3 regions of the Halanaerobium sp. ST460_2HS_T2 genome follow, and region 3 is predicted to be linked to each of the others. Evidence: riboswitches for the same ligand, from Rfam matches in the RefSeq annotation. Region 3 holds a riboswitch; each other region holds the start of a gene.
The links. A riboswitch is a leader RNA that binds a small molecule or an ion and turns the genes downstream of it on or off. The one in region 3 is predicted to bind S-adenosylmethionine.
Positions count from the first base shown of each region.

Region 1: linked by a shared signal. The riboswitch ahead of DFR80_RS13485 (hypothetical protein) and the one ahead of metF (methylenetetrahydrofolate reductase [NAD(P)H]) in region 3 are both predicted to bind S-adenosylmethionine.
Region 2: linked by a shared signal. The riboswitch ahead of DFR80_RS03610 (O-acetylhomoserine aminocarboxypropyltransferase/cysteine synthase family protein) and the one ahead of metF (methylenetetrahydrofolate reductase [NAD(P)H]) in region 3 are both predicted to bind S-adenosylmethionine.

Region 1 covers NZ_QPJF01000035.1:5,564-8,843, reverse strand. Annotated here, with positions in the region: gene DFR80_RS13505 (flavodoxin domain-containing protein) at 1-232, shown strand, start outside; gene DFR80_RS13500 (FMN-binding protein) at 232-615, shown strand; partial or broken gene DFR80_RS15490 (HIT family protein) at 644-826, shown strand; gene DFR80_RS13490 (EFR1 family ferrodoxin) at 838-1,704, opposite strand; SAM riboswitch class I at 1,856-1,955, shown strand; gene DFR80_RS13485 (hypothetical protein) at 2,034-2,336, shown strand; gene DFR80_RS13480 (hypothetical protein) at 2,392-2,751, shown strand; gene DFR80_RS13475 (Rpn family recombination-promoting nuclease/putative transposase) at 2,856-3,280, shown strand, end outside.
Region 2 covers NZ_QPJF01000005.1:63,446-66,725, reverse strand. Annotated here, with positions in the region: gene nagZ (beta-N-acetylhexosaminidase) at 1-1,615, shown strand, start outside; SAM riboswitch class I at 1,680-1,784, shown strand; gene DFR80_RS03610 (O-acetylhomoserine aminocarboxypropyltransferase/cysteine synthase family protein) at 1,919-3,196, shown strand.
Region 3 covers NZ_QPJF01000011.1:44,656-47,935, reverse strand. Annotated here, with positions in the region: gene DFR80_RS06745 (cation diffusion facilitator family transporter) at 17-910, shown strand; SAM riboswitch class I at 971-1,073, shown strand; gene metF (methylenetetrahydrofolate reductase [NAD(P)H]) at 1,237-2,124, shown strand; gene DFR80_RS06735 (Vitamin B12 dependent methionine synthase activation subunit) at 2,126-2,872, shown strand; gene DFR80_RS06730 (homocysteine S-methyltransferase family protein) at 2,856-3,280, shown strand, end outside.

The DNA of each region.
Region 1 (3,280 bases), on a different contig from region 3:
CTGTGGTATGAGTGAGAAAGCAGGGGAACAGCTGGAAAATTCATTTGACAAAAGACTGCTGGAACATTCACTAAGCAAAGGTTATTTCGGTTATGAATTTAATTTTGACCGGATGAACTTTGTTTCCAGATTTATGGTAAAAAAACTGGCCAAAGTCAAGGAAAACAAATCTGAGATTAAGGATGAAAATATTAAAGAATTTGCAGAAAAACTGCAGCGAGGTGAAGGCTAATGAAAACATTCTGGAAAGTAATTTTATTGCTAGTGATAATTATAATTTTCCTTGCTGGAGGTGGGCTTTTCTATCTGAGCCGCGGTCTTGATTCAGGCAGTCGGGTGCCAATTAATGAGGTTGACCTTTCAGCTCTGACTGATGGGACTTACACCGGCACCTATGAGGGTGGTAGATGGACAAATACGGTTAAAGTTACTATTAAAGACCACAGGATTACAGATATAGAAATAGTTGATGATCTTTTATTCTCGCAGCCCGAGGTAGTAGACAAAATTCTGGCCAGAGTTATAGATGAACAGAAAGTAAATGTAGATGTCATCTCCGAGGCAACTGTAAGCAGTAAAGCTTATTTAAAAGCGATTGAACTGGCTTTGAAGTAGATGCGATGAGCTAACTGATCACTTTAAGGATATAGTAGAACTGAGAAAACTAAAATACTACAACAGAATTGGTTTTAATGTCAATTATGCCGGTGGGCAGACGGTGATGCATCTTCATCAGCATATTATACCCCGCTATGAAGGTGATGTAGAGAATCCCAGAGGAGGAATCAGGAGGCTGAAAAAGCAGCTTGTTTATTATGAGGGCTAGAACACTAAAGACTATTTTTTTATAATTTCACCTTTTTTATAGTCAATTTCAGTATAATTAATCTCATTATCATTTATAGCTTGTCTAACATTATATTTAAAAACGGGATCAAATATTTTCATATCTGCTGAAGAGTATATTGCCTGTACCGGGCATATCATCTCACAATTAAAGCATAATTCACAGCTTTTTCCCCATTGGGGTCTTTTTTTGCTGTTTAAAATAATGTTATTTTGAGGACATTCTTTGACACATTTACCACAACCTGTACAGCTTTTTTTACTGAAAAAGAGTCTGGTGTAGATTTTATCTATAAGCCATCTTTTTGTTAATAAAGATTCAATATTGTAAATTAGATTCTTTTTATTTTTGCTTTTATAACTATAATTATTTTCTGAAGCTGTATTTTGCTGAAAAGATTCTATTAAGTAGCGGGTAAATTCTTTAGCCTGACTGATATCATCTTTGTTTGGGCGGCTTTCTGATAAGAGAACTCCTTCTTTTAAATATCCCAAATATTTATCTTCACCCCTGGCAGCATAGAAACCCAGATTAACTGTATTTTTTTCTTTGAGTATTTTTCTTATCTGAAAAGGCACATTAAAATAATAGCTGCCATAACTAATAAAAGAAAATACAGCTTTATTATTTAAGTCTGGCAGAGACTTCAGATAATCTTCTACTATAAAAGGCAGTCTAAAATAATAAACAGGGCTGCCAAATCCAATTAGATCATATTCTTCTAAATGATCAACCTTCTCATCTTTAATATTTTTTAATTTTAGATACCATTCATGGGCAGCCAGTTCCTCGCCGATAGCTTCAGCGACTTTTCTGGTAGAATTTGTTTGGGAAAAATATAAAATTAAGCATTTCACTTTAAAAACTCCTTTTCCTATTTATCTTTAATTAACTGATATTTATAATATTAGTTGTATCTAAATAGAATCCTGCAGGAAAAATTATCTAAGTATATTTTGTTATTCATTAACTTCTGTGTTAATCTATAATTACAATTTAATAAATCTAATCTTATTAAGAGTGGTGGAGGGAACGGACCCGGTGAAACCCAGCAACCCCCGTCAGAGAAGGTGCTAATTTTCGCAGCAGTTGTGCTGAAAGATAAGAAAAGATGCTGATGATTATTTATGAGCTCTTCTCTTATTGAGAAGAGTTTTTTTAATGTTTAAAAAAGGAGGTTTAAACTATGACATATACTACTGGTCTGACAGTTTTTAATACTGCTCCAGGTGAAAAAGAAGAAATGTACTTTAATGTCTGTGACAGTAAATGTGAAGTAAAAAGAAATACTTTAGGCTATAAAGATTTTGGCTCAGCCATGGCTAAAAAGAAGACAAGATTTGATCAGTTTCTCTGTCCTCATGCAGAAGAAGAGTGGCATCAAAAGCTTGAAAAATTAGTTAAGCAGAAAAGAGAAAATCACAGCACAAAAATTGATCAAATGCTGCAGGAAGAGATTGAAGAAATTAAGGCTGAGCATCTAGGATAACTTTCAGCCGGGTCTACCTCTCTAATATTAAAAAATAATATTAGGAGATGATTAAATGTTATTAGAACTACAGAAAGACATTGCTGAATTGGAGAAGGAATATAAAGAACTGAAGTTATTTGAAGTAGAATTAAAATTGATAGAAGTTGAAATGAAAGTAGTTAAATTATTAAATGGTAAGAAATTTTTAGTTAAAGCTCCTGTTGAAGAATTAAAAAATGATATAAAAAGAATTAAGAATGAACTCTATAATTTAAAAGCTGAAGAACTTGATAGTTCAATAAAAGAAATCAAAGATAAAATTGATTATATTATTGATGGACAGATGACATCTGAAATTGGTGGAGCAGGTATTTATTTTAGAAATATGAGAGAGGCAGCCAAAAAGAAAAGAGAAAAAAGAAAAGCTAAATAAAATATTATATTTGCTACAATTTACAAATAATGGTATAATATTTATATTATCATTGAACTTAAGCTTTAAGTTATGGTAAAATATATTTAGAAGGGAAAATTGCCGTGCCTGAAAAATCAAATACACCTCATGATGATTTCTTTAAGAAGACCTTTGGCAGATTAGATATCACAAGGAATTTTCTGCAGAGTTATCTTCCGCAAAACTTGAGAGAATTTGTTGATTTCAGTGAACTTGATCCCAGACCGGTTTCTTATGCTGGAAAGAGCAGTTATTATTCTGATTTACTGTTTAAATCAAATCTAGATGATAAAAAATATGGAGTTTATTTTCTTTTTGAGCACAAAAGTTATAATGACAGATGGTCGGTAATGCAGATATTTAATTATTTAGCTAAAATCTGGATGCGCGAAAAACGAAGTAAAGGAGTTAAAAATTTATCTTTTATAATTCCAATTTTATTTTACCATGGAGGTAATGGAAGACTTGTAATAAAAAATTTTGCTGATTATTTTGATCAGAATATAAT
Region 2 (3,280 bases), on a different contig from region 3:
TATTTTTAATTTCTTAAAATTAGGAGGAGATTTTTTAATGAATTCTAAAATTGCAGAGATGTCTCTGGAAGAAAAGGTGGGACAGCTTTTTCAGATAGGATTTTCAGGACCGCAGGTTGATTCAGAAATAAAAGATATGATTGAAAATTATCATATTGGTGGAGTGATTTATTTCAGCAGAAATATAGAGAACCCAGCTCAGACTGCAGAACTTTCAAATCAGCTGCAGGAACTGGCAGTAAACTCCGGGGCAAAGCTGCCGCTTTTTATTTCGGCAGATCAGGAAGGTGGTACAGTTACTAGATTAAAAGGAGCCACGCATTTCCCCGGGAATATGGCTCTTGGTGCTGCTAATAATAAAGAATTTGCTTATTTAGCTGGCGAAGCTGTAGGTGATGAGCTAAAAAATTTAGGGATTAATGTTAACCTGGCTCCTGATCTTGATGTGAACAATAATCCTGATAATCCAGTGATCGGAGTTCGTTCGTTTGGAGAAGATCCTAAATTAGTTGCTGAACTGGGAACTTCCTATATTAAAGGGCTGCAGTCAAAAGGAGTTATTGCAACAGCTAAACATTTTCCAGGCCATGGAGATACAGCAGTTGATTCTCATCTGGATTTACCTGTAATCAGACATTCCCGCAGTCGTCTGGAAGGGGTAGAGCTTTATCCTTTTAAAAAGGCAATTGAGGCCGGGGTAGACAGTATAATGACAGCCCATATATATTTTCCGACAATCGAAAAGGAGAAAGGAATACCGGCAACTCTTTCTAAGGCTGTTTTAACTGATTTATTGAGGGAAGAACTTAATTTTAAAGGTTTAATTATTACTGATTGTATGGAAATGAATGCAATAGTCAATACTTTTGGTACTGTAGAAGGAGCTGTCAAAACAATAGAAGCTGGGAGTGATACTGTTTTAGTATCTCACAGTTACCAAAAACAAAAAAAGGCAATTAATGCTGTGATTAAAGCAGTAAAAAACGGAAGAATTAGCGAAGAGAGAATAAATCAGTCTTTAAAGAGAATTTTAAGCCTAAAGGGTAAGAGAATCAGTCTGGCAGAGCTTAAAGAAGCAGATGAAAATAAAATTAATTTTGCAGCTCATCAAAAAATTGCCAGAGAAATTGCAGAAAATGCAGTAACAGTGGTTAAAAATGAAGGAGTTCTGCCTCTAAAAAATATTGAATCAAAAAAGATCAGTGTAATTGACTTTGAAATGGGGCGAGTTTCTTTAGCTGAAGATGACGATAAAAAAAGAAATTTGTTTTTTAAATATTTACAGGAAGAATTAAATAAGGTAGAAAATATAACTTTACAAGAGGGACAAACGATTACTGTTAATAATAATAAAATAATTGACAGTGATTTAGTTATTGTCTGCACCTATAATGCTGCAGTAAACAGAGACCAGGCCAGAATTGCAGAAAAATTAGCTGTAAAATATGATGTTTTAGTTCTTGCTCTTCGTAACCCCTATGATTATAAATATCTGAATCAAACTCAGGCATTTATTACAACCTATGATTACAGTCCGGCCAGCCAGAAAGCTGCTGTTGATTTGATAAAAGGAGAAATCAGTGCCCGCGGGAAATTACCGATTAGTATTAAATAAAACAAAAGAAAGAATATTTCTTGACAGAATTACTTATCTATGTTAAAGTTATAAAAAACAATAAAACTTATCGCGAGAGGTGGAGGGACTGGCCCTTTGAAACCCGGCAACCAGCAGTTAGCTACTGCCCGGTGCTAATTCCAGCAGGAAGATTCCTGAGAGATAAGGAGTAAGTAAATTACCCACTCCTACTTTTAGGTAGTGGGATTTTTATTTTTTACAGACTTATTTACAGGCTGCAAGTAGAGTGATCACTCAAATTTATTGTTAATTAGAGAAGAGAAAATTAGAGGAGGAAATTAAATGAAATTCAAATTTGATACTTTAGCATTACATGCAGGTTATGAGGCAGATCAGAACAAAAAGTCAGCAGCAGTTCCAATTTATCAGACAACATCCTATACTTTTGATGACACAGACCATGCAGCAGATTTATTTGCTTTAAAAGAGGCCGGTGATATTTACACTCGAATTCAAAATCCGACTAATTCTGTACTGGAAAAAAGAATTGCTGCTCTAGAAGGTGGAGTAGGAGCTCTGGCAGTTTCCTCAGGACAGGCAGCAGAGGTTATTGCCCTTTTAACTATTTGTAATAATGGAGATCATATTGTCAGCGGCAGTTCGATTTATGGCGGAACCCATAATCTCTTTAAACATACCTTTAAGAATATGGGCATAGATGTTTCTTTTGTTGATTCTGAGGACCCCGAAACTTTCAAAAAGGAGATTAATGAACAGACAAAGGCTCTTTATGTTGAAACAATTGGTAACCCATCTCTAACAGTACCTGATTTTGAGAGACTTGCTGAAATTGCCCACGAAGCAGGAGTACCGTTGATAGTTGATAATACTTTTGCTTCCCCCTATCTCTGCCGTCCCTTTGAATATGGAGCAGATATAGTGATCCATTCGACCACTAAATACATAGCCGGTCATGGGAATTCTATTGGTGGTGTTATTGTTGATAGTGGTAATTTTGACTGGGATACAGGGAGATTTCCTGGGTTGGTGGAACCGGATCCAAGTTATCATGGAGTTAAGTTTCAGGAGGAATTTGGAGAAGCGGCTTTTATCATTAAAGCCAGAGTACAGCTTTTAAGAGATTTAGGCAGTGCTCCCAGTCCTTTCAATTCTTTTTTGACAATTACTGGTCTGGAAACATTAGGCTTAAGAATGGAGCGTCATTCCCAAAATGCACAGGCAGTGGCAGAATTTTTAGCAGCTGACAATAGAGTTGACTGGGTTAGTTATCCCGGGCTTGAAAGTCATGACACACATCATAATGCTAAAAAATACTTAGAAAATGGTAGTGGTGGTATGGTAGCATTTGGCATCAAAGGTGGCAAAGAAGCAGCAGAGAAGTTTATCAATCAGCTTGAACTATTTTTACATCTTGCCAATGTTGGAGATGCAAAATCTCTGGCAATTCATCCAGCTAGTACTACACATCAGCAGTTAAGTGATGAAGATTTAAAGAAAACAGGAATTTCGCCGGAATTAATCAGATTATCAATTGGAATTGAAGATATTGCAGATATTAAAAATGATCTCGATCAGGCTCTAGCAGCATCGGAAAAGTAATGTTAAGTATAAATTAAATATTTGTCTTTAAGTGCCGGGAGAAAGTTTCTCAGTGATTGAATAGGGGAACTTTTTTCCGAACTT
Region 3 (3,280 bases):
AATATTTGTGATTCTGATGAGTGAGCACCATCATGAACACGATCATTCTGCAGTTGAAAATATTAAATTTGCCTTTTTCTTAAATTTATCATTTTCAATTATTGAAATTATTGGTGGTTTGTTAACAAATAGTATGGCAATTTTGTCTGATGCCTTACATGACCTTGGAGATTCAATTTCTCTGGCAGTTTCCTGGTATTTGGAGAACTTTTCGCAAAAAAAAGCAGATGATGATTTTAGTTATGGTTATGCTCGTTTTTCTCTGCTGGGAGCTTTAATTAACAGTATAGTTTTAATTTTAGGATCGTTTTTTATATTATCTGAAGTGGTTCCAAGACTTTTTAATCCTCAAACTGTTCATCCTGAGGGAATGTTATTTTTATCTATTTTTGGGATAATAATCAATGGAATATCTGTTTTAAAATTGCGAGGGGGCAGTTCTTTAAATAAAGAGGTGGTTAGCTGGCATCTGATGGAAGATTTACTTGGTTGGACAGCAATTTTTATTGTTAGTATAATTCTGATTTTTAAAAGTGTTCCTATTTTGGATCCTCTTTTATCTTTATTAATTAATATTTACATTTTATATAATGTTATATCAAAGTTGAAAAGAGTTTTAGCTATATTTCTACAGGGGGTTCCAGATGACATTAATATTGAAAATTTACAACATAAAATTGTTGAACAGAGCAATGCTCTTGCTGTTCATCATACTCATGTCTGGACATTAGAGGGTGAGAAAAATTTCTTGAGTACACATCTAATTGTCAAAGATCAGATAAAAAGAGACGACATTATTGAATTAAAAACAAAAGTTAAAAAACTGCTTGCTGAAGAAGGAATTGATCATGTTACAGTTGAAATTGAGTATGAAAATGAAGAATGTGAGTCTGAAGACTGTAGGGCTTAAACCTGGAATTTACTTGACACAAATCTTTTAATATGGTAAAGTAATTAAAAATAGAAAATTGTCTTATCGAGAGTGGTGGAGGGATCTGGCCCTGAGAAACCCGGCAACCAGCAGTTATACTGCCCGGTGCTAAATCCAGCAGGTTAAGCCTGAAAGATAAGTAGTTGTGAAGCCCACTTCTACTTAAGAAGTGGATTTTTTCTTTTTTATGTTATTTTTTAAACATAAAATTTTAGAAGCTTTTAATAATTAAGCAGAGAGTAATTTGATTAGAGCTTATAAGTAAATAACTTTTAAAAGTAGTAGAGCAGTATGAGGAGGTTAAAATGAAAATTAAAAGTATTTTTGACGAAAAAGAAGTGGTATTTTCTCTGGAGGTATTTCCTCCCAGAGCAGATGTGCCAATTGAAAATATCTATCAAACTTTAGAGGAGCTGAAAGATATTGACCCTGATTATATAAGTGTGACCTATGGGGCTGGAGGTGGAGTTCACAAAAATCGAACCTGTGAACTATCTTCAATTATTAAAGAAAAATATAAGGTAGAAGCACTGGCTCATTTGACATGTATTAACTCTGATCAGCGGACTTTAAATAAAATACTGGCCAGACTCAAAGCAAAGAATATTGATAATGTGTTGGCTTTGCGGGGGGATAAACCTGTTGATGGTGACCCATTAGGAGATTATAATTATGCTTATCAGCTGGTTGAGCATATCAAACAACAGACTAATTTTGGAATTGCAGCTGCCTGTTATCCAGAAGGCCATTTAGAAACAGAGAGTCTGGATCAGGATATTGAGTATTTAAAACAGAAGGTAGATTATGGAGTGGATTATTTAATCTCACAGATGTTTTTTGATAATTCTCTTTTTTATAAATTCAGGGATAAAGTAGAGGAGAAAGGGATAAATGTACCAATTGAAGCAGGAATAATGCCGGTAATAAATAAAAAGCAGGTTGGAAGAATTATAGAATTATCTGATGCTTATTTTCCGGATAAATTTCAGAAGATTTTAGATAAATATGAAGATAATCCTGAGGCTTTAAGAGATGCTGGAATAGCATATGCAGTTGAACAGATAGTTGATTTGATTTCCAGTGAAGTAGATGGAATCCATCTTTATACTATGAACAACCCTTATGTGGCTCGTAGAATAAAAGAAGCCGTTGGTTCTTTAATAACCCACATTAATGGTAAAAAGGTTGGTTAAAATGGAATTTAAAATTGACAGAAAAGAAGTTTTAAGATACTTACAGACTGCTAAAGATATAGAAGATAAGAATATAAATCGTCTGCTTGCTGAATCAATTTCAGAAATAAAAGAGTTGATTAATTTTCGTTATCTATATCATAAATTTCCGATTGAACATACAAAAGAGGGTGTGAAAATAAAAAATACTACTTTAACTTTAAAAGGTAGAAGTATTAAAAAACATCTCCAAAATTCAGCGGAAATTTATCTAATGGCAGCCACACTTGGAGCTCAGGTAGATAAAAAGATTTCCTTTTATGAGAAAATTTCTGTAACTAAGTCAATGATTTTTGACGCCTGTGCCACTACAGCGATTGAAGAGGGTTGTGACCGGGTGGAAGCTGAAATTAAAGAGAAAGCACTAAAAGAAGGGAATGACGATATAACATTTCGCTATAGTCCTGGATATGGTGATCTCGGTATAGATATTCAAAAAGAATTTCTAAGGATTTTGAAGGCACCAAAAAAAATTGGCTTAACTGCTTCCAGCTATAATATGCTGCTTCCGACTAAATCTGTAACTGCAATTATTGGGGTTATAGACAAGAAAACAGCTGCAGAAGAACATTCAATTAAGCAGGAGCAGAAAATAGAAAATTCGAAAGATGGGGACTTAGAATTTGAAAAAAGGCACTGTAAAAATTGTCTTCTGTATGAAGATTGTGAGCTTAGAAGAAAGGGGATTTACTGTGGAGCTAAAGGCTAAATTGGGTAAAGAAATAATTTTATTTGATGGGGCAATGGGTACAGTACTTCAGCAGCGGGGGTTAAAGGCTGGCGATGTTCCAGAAAAATTAAATATTGAAAATAGCAAAGAAATTATTGATATTCATAAAAGTTATCTTAAGGCTGGTGCTGAAATTATAACTACCAATACCTTTGGAGCAAATGCTTTAAAAATGCAAGAAATTAAGTATTCAGTTGAAGAAATAATTACAGCTGGAGTGGAAAATGCCAGGCAGGCAGTAATTGAGTTAGGTGTTGACGCTGCAGTAGCTTTAGATATGGGACCTCTGGGAGAACTCCTGGAACCAATGGGCAGTTTAACTTTTGATGAAGCATATGATCTCTATCAGCAGCAGGTTCTGGTAGGAGTTGAATATGGTGCCGATTT